DNA from 2 places in the Nitrobacter sp. MLSD-S21 genome. Region 2 is predicted to be linked to the other one. Evidence: predicted binding sites of a transcription regulator. Region 2 holds the regulator's gene; the other holds the start of a gene.
What was found. The regulator HrcA, encoded in region 2, represses chaperone genes, less so after heat shock. The targets are predictions, from matches to a motif close to GTTAGCACTCNCNNNNNGNGAGTGCTAAC.

Region 1 (4,965 bases), on a different contig from region 2:
CGAGTCTCGCCGCCGTCCTAGACTGGAATGTGAAATTGCACATCGAAGCCGCGCTCGCGGAACAGCGCCCCTCCGGATCACGCGTCCGCCGGTCGATGCCAGCGACGTCGAGCAGCGTGACGAACCGCGTCGCCGTCGTGAGATCAAGCGACTTCGCGAGCACCGCGACTTCCATGCGCGCGATCTGCAGGTCAAGCCGATGAGCGACCGCGCCGACCTCGACGAAGGGCTGCGTCAGCGCAGCAGGCCCGGCGGCGATGCCGGGCCTTTGTCTTTCTTTTACGGTCTGAACGGCTGGACTTAGAAATCCATACCTCCCATGCCGCCGCCCGGGGATATCCCGCCGGCGCCTGCGTTCTTCTTCGGCACTTCGGCCACCATGGCTTCGGTGGTGATCAGTAGGGCCGCGACGGACGCTGCGTTCTGGATTGCCACACGAACCACCTTAGTAGGGTCGATAATGCCCTTGGAGATCAGGTTGCCGTATTCGCCAGTCTGCGAGTCGAAGCCATATGAATATTGCTCCTTCTCGAGGATCTTACCGACGATGATGCTGCCGTCTTCGCCCGCATTAATTGCGATCTGGCGGGCGGGCGCGGAAAGCGCCTTGCGCACAATCTCGACGCCCGTCTTCTGGTCGTCGTTCTGGGTCTTGATGCGCTTGAGCTGCTCGGAAGCACGGAGCAGGGCGACACCGCCGCCCGGCACGATGCCTTCCTCGACTGCCGCGCGGGTGGCGTGCATCGCGTCGTCCACGCGATCCTTGCGCTCCTTCACCTCGACCTCGGTCGCGCCGCCGACGCGGATCACCGCGACGCCGCCCGCGAGCTTAGCGAGACGCTCCTGCAGCTTATCGCGGTCGTAGTCCGAGGTGGTTTCCTCGATCTGCGCCTTGATCTGGTTCACGCGCGCCTCGATGTCGGCCTTCTTGCCGGCCCCGCTGACAATGGTGGTGTTCTCCTTGTCGATCATCACCTTCTTGGCGCGGCCGAGCATCTGCAGCGTGACGTTCTCGAGCTTGATGCCGAGGTCTTCGCTGATCGCCTGACCGCCGGTCAGAATGGCGATGTCCTGCAGCATGGCCTTGCGGCGATCACCGAAGCCCGGCGCCTTGACGGCGGCAACCTTGAGGCCGCCACGAAGCCGGTTGACCACGAGCGTGGCAAGCGCCTCGCCTTCGACGTCTTCGGCAATAATCACAAGCGGTTTGCCGCTCTGCACCACGGCTTCCAACAACGGAAGCAATTCGTTCAACTGAGATAACTTCTTTTCGTTGATGAGGACGTAGGCATCTTCCATTTCAACGCGCATCTTGTCGGCGTTGGTGACGAAGTAGGGCGAGATATAGCCGCGGTCGAACTGCATGCCCTCGACCACCTCGAGTTCGGTCTCGAGCGACTTGGCTTCTTCAACCGTGATGACGCCCTCGTTGCCGACCTTCTTCATGGCGTCGGCAAGGAACTTACCGATTTCCGTGTCGCCATTGGATGAAATGGTACCGACCTGGGCGATTTCGTCGTTCGAGGTGACCTTCTTGGAGTTCTTGACGAGGTCGGCGACCACGGCTTCCACCGCGAGGTCGATCCCGCGCTTCAGGTCCATCGGGTTCATGCCGGCGGCGACCGACTTGGCGCCTTCCTTCACAACCGCAGCCGCCAGAACCGTTGCGGTGGTGGTGCCGTCGCCGGCAGCATCCGCGGACTTGGAAGCGACTTCGCGCACCATCTGCGCGCCCATGTTCTCGAACTTGTCCTCAAGCTCGATTTCCTTGGCGACGGTGACGCCGTCCTTGGTGATGCGCGGCGCACCATAGGGCTTGTCGAGCACGACGTTGCGGCCCTTCGGACCAAGCGTGACCTTCACCGCATTGTTGAGAATCTCGACGCCGCGCAGCATGCGGTCGCGAGCATCGACGCCGAATTTGACTTCTTTGGCTGACATAATGATCTCCGTTTTCGTCAGATCCCAAAGACCGCGCGATTGGACGGTTTCTTGAGAAATGAGATTTGGATTGCGAGCCTTATCCTTCGAGACTCCGGCTGCGCCGACTCCTCAGGATTAGGAAAAATGGCTATGCTTACGCGGCCTTCTTCTTGGCGGCGGGCAGATCGGTGAGAACGCCCATGATGTCGCTTTCCTTCATGATCAGGAGATCCTGACCGTCGAGCTTTACCTCGGTGCCGGACCACTTGCCGAACAGCACGCGATCGCCGACCTTGAGATCGATCGGGATCAGGTTGCCTGCCTCGTCACGGCCACCAGGCCCGACGGCAGTGATTTCGCCCTGAGAGGGCTTTTCCTTGACCGTATCCGGAATGATGATGCCGCCAGCGGTTTTGTCTTCGGCGTCGATACGCTTGACCACGACGCGATCGTGAAGCGGACGGAAGTTCATGCGATCCTACTTTGCTGTTGGGATTCTGGAATTGGCAGTCGTAATGAACGAGTGCCAGCCGCTCCTGACATAAGCCCGGAACGCTAGCGCACAAGATCTGCGACCGCGATATTTCCGGCTTTCGGCGCCGACCGCATGCATGTGCCAGCGGGGACGGAGATCACATCGCCATTGCGAACCGGGCGCCATTGCACCTTATCGGCGATGGAGATGTCTTCGATCGAGGTACGCAACATCGCTGATGACGGCGGATTTCAAACCAACGGCAACCCGCGCGCCGGCTTCGAAAATATCAGGGCTGCCCTCTTACCGTTCGGCAGAAGGGCTGATGGGAGCATGAGGATAAGCGATGATGACGATGCCGAGAAGCAGATACAGGAGATACTCGCGCGCTTCAGCGACGGGCCCGAAAGCACCGACGTGAAGGTGCCGCAGGTCAAGGATACCCTGGAGGCATTCCTGGAAGCGCGTCCGGCAGGCGCGAGGAGCGGCAGCTGATCGTGCTCGACAAGCTCCCCTGATCGACGCTTCGTTCAAGGACTTTCGGAGCAGGCGGAGCTAGCTATGTGGGCGCGCGGTCACCATATCAGATAGGCCTCAGAGGACCATATAGATGGATGACATAGAAGTTCGGGTGACGGAAATCGTCGCGCAGTACGGCGACCTGACGCAGGGCTCGGAGTCGCGGGCAAACGAGTTCAAGAAGACTGTTCAGGACTTCATAGAACACGGCCCCGGCATGCCCGAACAGCGGCGCCAGGCATTGCTCAGGCATATGAAGGGCTGGGACCGCAAGTATAGAGACTTCCTGATTAGCCCGAACTGAACGTTAGGGTGGGAATAGCGAAGCTTGCGCGGCTCGAGGCGTGGTAGACGTCACATATGCCTTTGTTTGAAACAATGACGATTGCGCGTGTGCATTTTACCGATGTGGTAGAATTCATCTGCGCCATTGTTGGCGGAGACATACCGAATACGAGCCGTTCTGCGAATGCGGGGCAGCTTTAATTGTTTATGCGCCAATTCCGCCTTCCCAGGCCATCCGCTCCGTTCAACGGATGTAAACCACACAGCGCGTAAACTGATAGCGGCTCGTTGAAAACTGAATAGGGATAAGAACAATCAACATCAATGGAAGAAAACTACGGATCCGATCTCAGCGGTGCTCTCGAAGCGTTGCGTGACGGCCGCAAAATCCCTCGCAAGAGCTGGACCGCCTACCACTCACTCGGCCTTCAGACGCCGGACGAGCAATCAGCTAACACTATTCGCTACACAAGAAGATCTGCGCTCGCTGCAAGAGCGACAAGACATAAACCTGCATAATAAGCGGCACCCGAAGAACGGCCGCTATCTAAGCATGTCCGATAACGACTTTGCTCGCTTTGCCGACGGTGCCACCACCGCTACCATTGGCTCAATGGCGTGCACCAAAACATGCAGCGGCAATCGGTGAGATTTATCGAGGATAGGTATCAGAGATAACAGTGGGCTCGTGGTCAATCTGAAGATTCGTGCGCATCGGGATTGGATCGTTCTTGCTCGCGCAGCTCCTCTTCGGCCTGAGCATAGAACTCTTCGCCTTCAGGACTGCCGGCCTCTTCCCATAGTTGATTGGCGCGGAAGGTGATCTGGGCGTTGTGTGAGGCGTCTATGGGGCTTCCTGCTTTCTGCGACGGGCGGCGCACGGCCCCGCGGGACTCTTGGGGGCAAAAGGTGCGGGACCGTGCGGGATCCTAGGGGGATAGGGCCCTCGACTTGATATGTAGGTCCGTTCCTTTTTTGTTAGTGCCTTAGACCAAACATTGCACAGCAAGTCTCGCAGAATTGATCGCGCGGCGATACGGCAAGCGCATCAGCAGTTTCACTGTCCGCGGCGGCGGGTTCGAAGAGCACGCGATCGATTTTGAGGAAATTGCTCTGCATCACGCGGGTTACGGCTGACCGCTCGAATGGCGGACGTCACACCACGCGACCACAACGCACCTGCGAGCGCCAGCCGGATTGTATGGTCTCCAGTGGATGAGCGTGACTACTTACTGGATTAACGCATCGCATCGACTTTGGTGCGGACTTTAGTTTCGGCGTTGTATACTTCTACGCGAAGTATTGGAAATCTTACCAGTAGCTCAGCACCAGCCGCCTTAGCGACTTCCTCATCGGCAAAGTTAGCCTTCAGCTTTCCGTCCACGACCATTGCAAAACCTGCGGTCGGGATGATATCCGCGCGTTGAGTGTTCCGAGGCCGAAGTTCCTCAGGCTGAGTTTCTTCCTGCTTATCTTTTAAGGGTTTCACGGCTGCCTATTTTTGTTGGGTCAATTGTATGTGGTGATGACTCCCAGCAAAAACAACCGCGACCGACAGAGGATCAGCCCGTCGAACCTTCAACTTTCCTTACCGGACGCAATCCAATTCGGCGTTTCGTTCATTGGCTCATGTACCAAATGGCGATCCCGACAAAAATGGTGACGATCACGCCGACGCCGTAGCGCACCCACTTTGGTATCGAGTCCCACATCCAGCACCGCCGTTCATTTGCAGCGAATAACCGATATTAATCGATTTCCAC
Region 2 (4,965 bases):
ATAGCCAAATCCGGCCGTGCCCCGCGGCGGCCATACCAGCGTGCCGTCGACTCGTCCTTCGACTTCCTGGAGATGGCCGTCCGGCCACGCGACGCAGAGCGCCGAAACGAAGTGAGCCTTGCGCTTGTCCGCGCTCGTCGCGCCGCGCTCCTGCAGCAGGCGCTCGATCCGCGTCATCGCAACGGAGAAATCCTTGGTCTCGCCGGCCCAGCGCGCGGAATAGATGCCCGGCGCACCGTCAAGTGCGTCGACCACGAGGCCGGAATCGTCGGCAAAAGCCGGAAGCTTTGCGCTCAGGGCCGCAGCGGTCGCCTTGATCCGAGCATTGGCGCGGAAATCATCGCCTGTTTCCTCAGGCTCGCTGAGACCGAGCTCGCCTGCGGAGATTGCCTCGACGCCATACGGCGCAAGTAGCTCGCGCATCTCGGCGAGCTTGCCGGGATTGTGGGTGGCGATCACGAGCTTGCCGGCGATCCGACGATTCATGGCCGATCCTAGAGCCATTTCGACTTTGACGGAATTCAAAGTCAGGCTCCGGTTTCTTGTGTTGACGCAGTTTCTTGACGCGAACCGCTACCCACTCTGCTCGAAAACGCTATTGGAGGAGCATCCCGCGGAGCGCTCGCAGAACGAATCACGCCAACGCCATTTTCTGCAAATCCACCAGCCGTGCGACTCCTTTTTTCGCCAGCGCCATGAGCGCAAAAAATTCGTCGTCGGAAAAAGGTGTCTTCTCGGCGGTTCCCTGCACCTCGATGATGCGTCCCTCGCCGGTCATCACGAAGTTTGCATCGGTGTCGGCTTCCGAATCTTCTGCATAGTCCAGATCGAGGACGGGCGTGCCATTGTAGATACCGCATGAGATCGCTGCGACATTGTCTCGAAGCACGCTGGCCTTGAGCATGTTGCGGGCCTTCATCCAGTTGACGCAGTCGGCTAACGCGACCCATGCGCCGGTAATCGATGCGGTGCGCGTGCCGCCATCGGCCTGAATGACGTCGCAATCGACTGTGATCTGGCGTTCGCCGAGCGCCTCGAGATCGATTGCGGCACGCAAAGAGCGGCCGATCAGGCGCTGGATTTCGACGGTCCGGCCGCCTTGCTTGCCGGCGGAGGCCTCGCGCCGGGTTCGCTCCAGCGTGGCGCGCGGCAGCATTCCGTATTCGGCCGTCACCCAGCCCCGGCCCTGGCCCTTGAGCCACGGCGGCAGCCGCTCCTCTAGCGTCGCGGTGACCAGCACATGGGTATCCCCGAATTTCACCATGCAGGAGCCTTCGGCGTATTTGACCACGCCACGTTCCAGCGACACGGCGCGCAGTTCATCCGGTGCACGGCGGCTAGGCCGCATGGGAACCCTCCAGCTATTCTATGAAAATCGTCGTGCCGTGCTTTTAGGGGTGAGGAGCCGCACCGGCAAGGGTCAGAACTGCGATTGCCAAAGGCTGCTTGTAACTGGTGCGCCGGAGAGACAAACTAGATCCGGTCCCAGGCGCAACAGTCATTATACGCGGGAGATATCGTTGGCCCATCACGATCCGATCGGTCTGATTGCGCCGAACGCCGGGCTTGCCCAGTTGAACGAGCGGTCGCGCGACATTTTTCGGCAGATCGTCGAAAGCTACCTTGCAACGGGCGAACCGGTGGGTTCCCGCAACGTTTCCCGCCTCATCGCGGTGCCGCTCTCGCCAGCGTCGGTCCGCAATGTGATGTCGGACCTCGAACAGCTCGGGCTGATTTATGCACCGCATACCTCAGCCGGCCGCTTGCCGACCGAGCTCGGCCTGCGGTTCTTTGTCGATGCCTTGATGCAGGTCGGCGATCTGACCGAGCCGGAGCGCCAGTCGATCCAGACTCAACTCGCGTCGGTGGGCAAGGCGCAATCGGTCGAGGCTGCATTGGGCGAGGCCTTGACACGGCTGTCCGGATTGACCCGGGCGGCGGCAGTGGTTCTGACGGCGAAATCCAATGTACGGTTGAAGCATATCGAGTTCGTCAGGCTGGAGCCCGACAAGGCGTTGGTCGTGCTGGTCGCCGAAGACGGGCAGGTCGAAAACCGCGTGCTGACGCTCCCCTCCGGCGTCCCGGCTTCGGCGCTGACGGAGGCGTCAAACTTTCTGAACGCTCGAATTCGCGGCCGGACGCTGGCCGAGGCAGGGCTCGAGCTTGAAACCGCGTTGACGCAGAGCAAGGCGGAGCTCGACCAGCTCACACAAAAGATCATCGCGGCAGGAATTGCGAGTTGGTCTGGCGGCGACAGCGACGACCGGCAATTGATCGTGCGCGGCCATGCCAACCTGCTCGGAGATTTGCATGCGATGGAGGACCTTGAGCGCGTGCGGCTGCTGTTCGACGACCTCGAAACCAAGCGCGGCGTGATCGATCTGCTTGGCCGCGCCGAACGCGCCGACGGCGTAAGGATCTTTATCGGTTCGGAGAACAAGCTGTTCTCGCTGTCCGGATCCTCGACGATCATCGCGCCCTACAGCGACGGCGCCGGCCACATCGTCGGCGTTCTCGGAGTGATCGGACCGACCCGGCTGAACTACGCGCGCGTGATCCCGATGGTGGATTACGCGGCCCGCATTGTCAGCCAGATGCTCGGCGGCTGAGCCCGCCCGCCGCCCTGCGCTTGATTTTTACGCCTGAAGCACGATATCCCGCACGACCATCCCTTTTAATTCGAGACCATGTGCAAGAAGGCTGTGTAATGACCGATTCCGACGGCAAATCAAACAATTCCGGCGATCCGGCTCCGGAGGCCGAGCCAGTGGTATCCAAGCCTTACATTATGCCCGACGATCCTGAGGAGGGGGCGGTTGAAGCGCTGACCAAGGAGGTCGCGGACGCCAAGGACCGGATGCTGCGCACGTTGGCGGAGATGGAAAACCTGCGCAAGCGCACCGCGCGAGAGGTGTCGGACGCGCGGACCTACGGCATCTCGGGGTTCGCTCGCGACGTGCTGGATATTGCCGACAATCTGCAACGCGCGCTTGATGCGGTGTCCGCCGAGGCACGCGCGGCCGCCGACCCCGGACTCAAAGCCCTGATCGAGGGCGTGGAGTTGACCGAACGCTCGCTGCACAACGCGCTGGAAAAACACGGTGTGAAGCGGTTCGATCCGGCTGGTGAAAAATTCGATCCCAACGTCCATCAGGCCATGTACGAAGTTCCCGATTCGTCCATCCCCGTCGGCACGGTCGCGCAGGTCATTCAGGCCGGCTACATGATCGGCGAGCGGGTGTTGCGTCCGGCGCTGGTAGGTGTTGCGAAGGGCGGAGCCAAGGCAGCCGCGTCCGAATGAATCCGCCCGTTCGCGGGCTTACCAATATTATGTCCTCGGGCTTGAATGCGAGAATCAAACACCACTGGCCGATATTGGTTGCTGGTCGAGTTTTGAATTCGACATTCACGCCCGGGACGCGCGGCTAGGTGGGTCGCGAATGTCAAATTCACTCCACTAGCGCGGCCGGATACCGTCACGAACCGCGCGGAAGCGCGAAAAAGCTTCAGACCACCCATCCCGCGGCGTACTTCCGATCAGACGCATTGCCGTTTTTCCGCTGCCAAACACCAGCCACTGCACGACCGTCACTGGCGTATTCGTTCGTGTGTTCGTGCCGTCGATCCGCGTTTCAAAACCGGGCGATCCGTTGATCCGCATCGACTCCGACATGGTGATACGTCCCTCACGCAGGTTCGGGATCGTGGCCGCGATGTCGCGCGCAAATCTGTCCCGGTCGTCCGGTCGTTCAGGGACCGAACCGATCGGGCTGATAATCATAAAGGCTTTGCTGTCGATGTCGTTTTCTGCTTCTGCGTCGGAAAGCAGGATAACTGCTCCTGGTGCCAGCGTGCGGATCAATTTGAAGGAGCTCAATTCGCTCAGCTTGAAGGGCAGCAGGCCGAGTTGCTCCTCGACCGGTACGTCCTTGCGCAAGGCGACCGTTGCGAACATCTTTCGCACCGCTTCATCGGAATAGATCTTTCCGACGTTCTCTGGCACCTGCGCTGCGACGTATCCGGAAAATGTGCCGCCCGAAATTACCATTGAATAGCGCCGGACATTGTCGTCGCCGTTCTTGGCCGCCTCGACGATGAAATAACCCTGTCCGCTCGCCGTCTCGAGGCCTTGTGGCTTCTGGCCTCGAGGGTCGGCCACGTTCGATTTGGCGACGTTTTCCACGTCTCTGAAGGCGGTGACGGGGAGTTCGGCGACGATGACCTTGACCCGCTGATCCGCGGTTTCGAAACCCGGAAATGTCTTTGCCGGGGTCAGACCTATCAGCGGAACCAGCCCGATCCGGCTGCCCGGCGCATAGACCACGTCGTCGGCGAGGGCCGAATTTGCGCTGCTCAATATGCAAAGAGCGATCAATACGTGCAGAAGGTGTCTCATGCGCGCTTATTGGATTTGCATTAAGGCCGTTCAATGATCGCCAGGTCGGCGGTGCTGGAAGGAGATTTGACTGCCGCCTCAAGCGCATGATTCGTCGGCAATCGGCCGAACCTCTCGTCGCTGTTGTGCGGCGGCCTACCACCGTTTTGATTATGAGGCCAAGGTGTCCGGTGAGGCTGGGTTAATTATCTGCCTATTCGGGCCGTCTCTGGCTGTCCGGGATTGCAAAAGAATTGCGTTTTCATCCGGTGGAGAGTGGTCTGGTCCTTGCAGCCCCCACCCCCCCTCCTATATGAGGCTCACCGTCGCTAATCGCGAGTAATTGATATCTGGGGGTCTGGATGAGGGTGCCGTCAGGGCCTGGCCGGACTGCCGCAACAAGAAGGATATGAGGACCATGGGAAAGGTCATTGGGATCGACCTCGGCACCACGAATTCGTGCGTGGCGGTAATGGACGGCAAGACGCCGAAAGTCATCGAAAACGCGGAAGGGATGCGGACTACGCCGTCCATCGTTGCCTTTAGCGACGATGGCGAGCGTCTCGTCGGGCAGCCGGCCAAGCGCCAGG

Region 1: the regulator HrcA is predicted to act here: its motif matches at 2,426-2,454, upstream of AC1RT6_RS10215 (co-chaperone GroES).

The regions. Positions count from the first base shown of each region.
Region 1 is NZ_JBXASZ010000003.1:68,286-73,250, forward strand. Features, by position in the region: partial or broken gene AC1RT6_RS10205 (TolC family protein) at 1-247, opposite strand, end outside; gene groL (chaperonin GroEL) at 301-1,941, opposite strand; gene AC1RT6_RS10215 (co-chaperone GroES) at 2,078-2,395, opposite strand; gene AC1RT6_RS10220 (hypothetical protein) at 2,606-2,893, shown strand; gene AC1RT6_RS10225 (hypothetical protein) at 3,009-3,221, shown strand; gene AC1RT6_RS10230 (DUF2934 domain-containing protein) at 3,895-4,083, opposite strand; gene AC1RT6_RS10235 (hypothetical protein) at 4,440-4,691, opposite strand.
Region 2 is NZ_JBXASZ010000004.1:176,116-181,080, forward strand. Features, by position in the region: gene rdgB (RdgB/HAM1 family non-canonical purine NTP pyrophosphatase) at 1-486, opposite strand, end outside; gene rph (ribonuclease PH) at 635-1,348, opposite strand; gene hrcA (heat-inducible transcriptional repressor HrcA) at 1,521-2,609, shown strand; gene grpE (nucleotide exchange factor GrpE) at 2,708-3,301, shown strand; gene AC1RT6_RS14105 (hypothetical protein) at 3,458-4,396, opposite strand; gene dnaK (molecular chaperone DnaK) at 4,794-4,965, shown strand, end outside.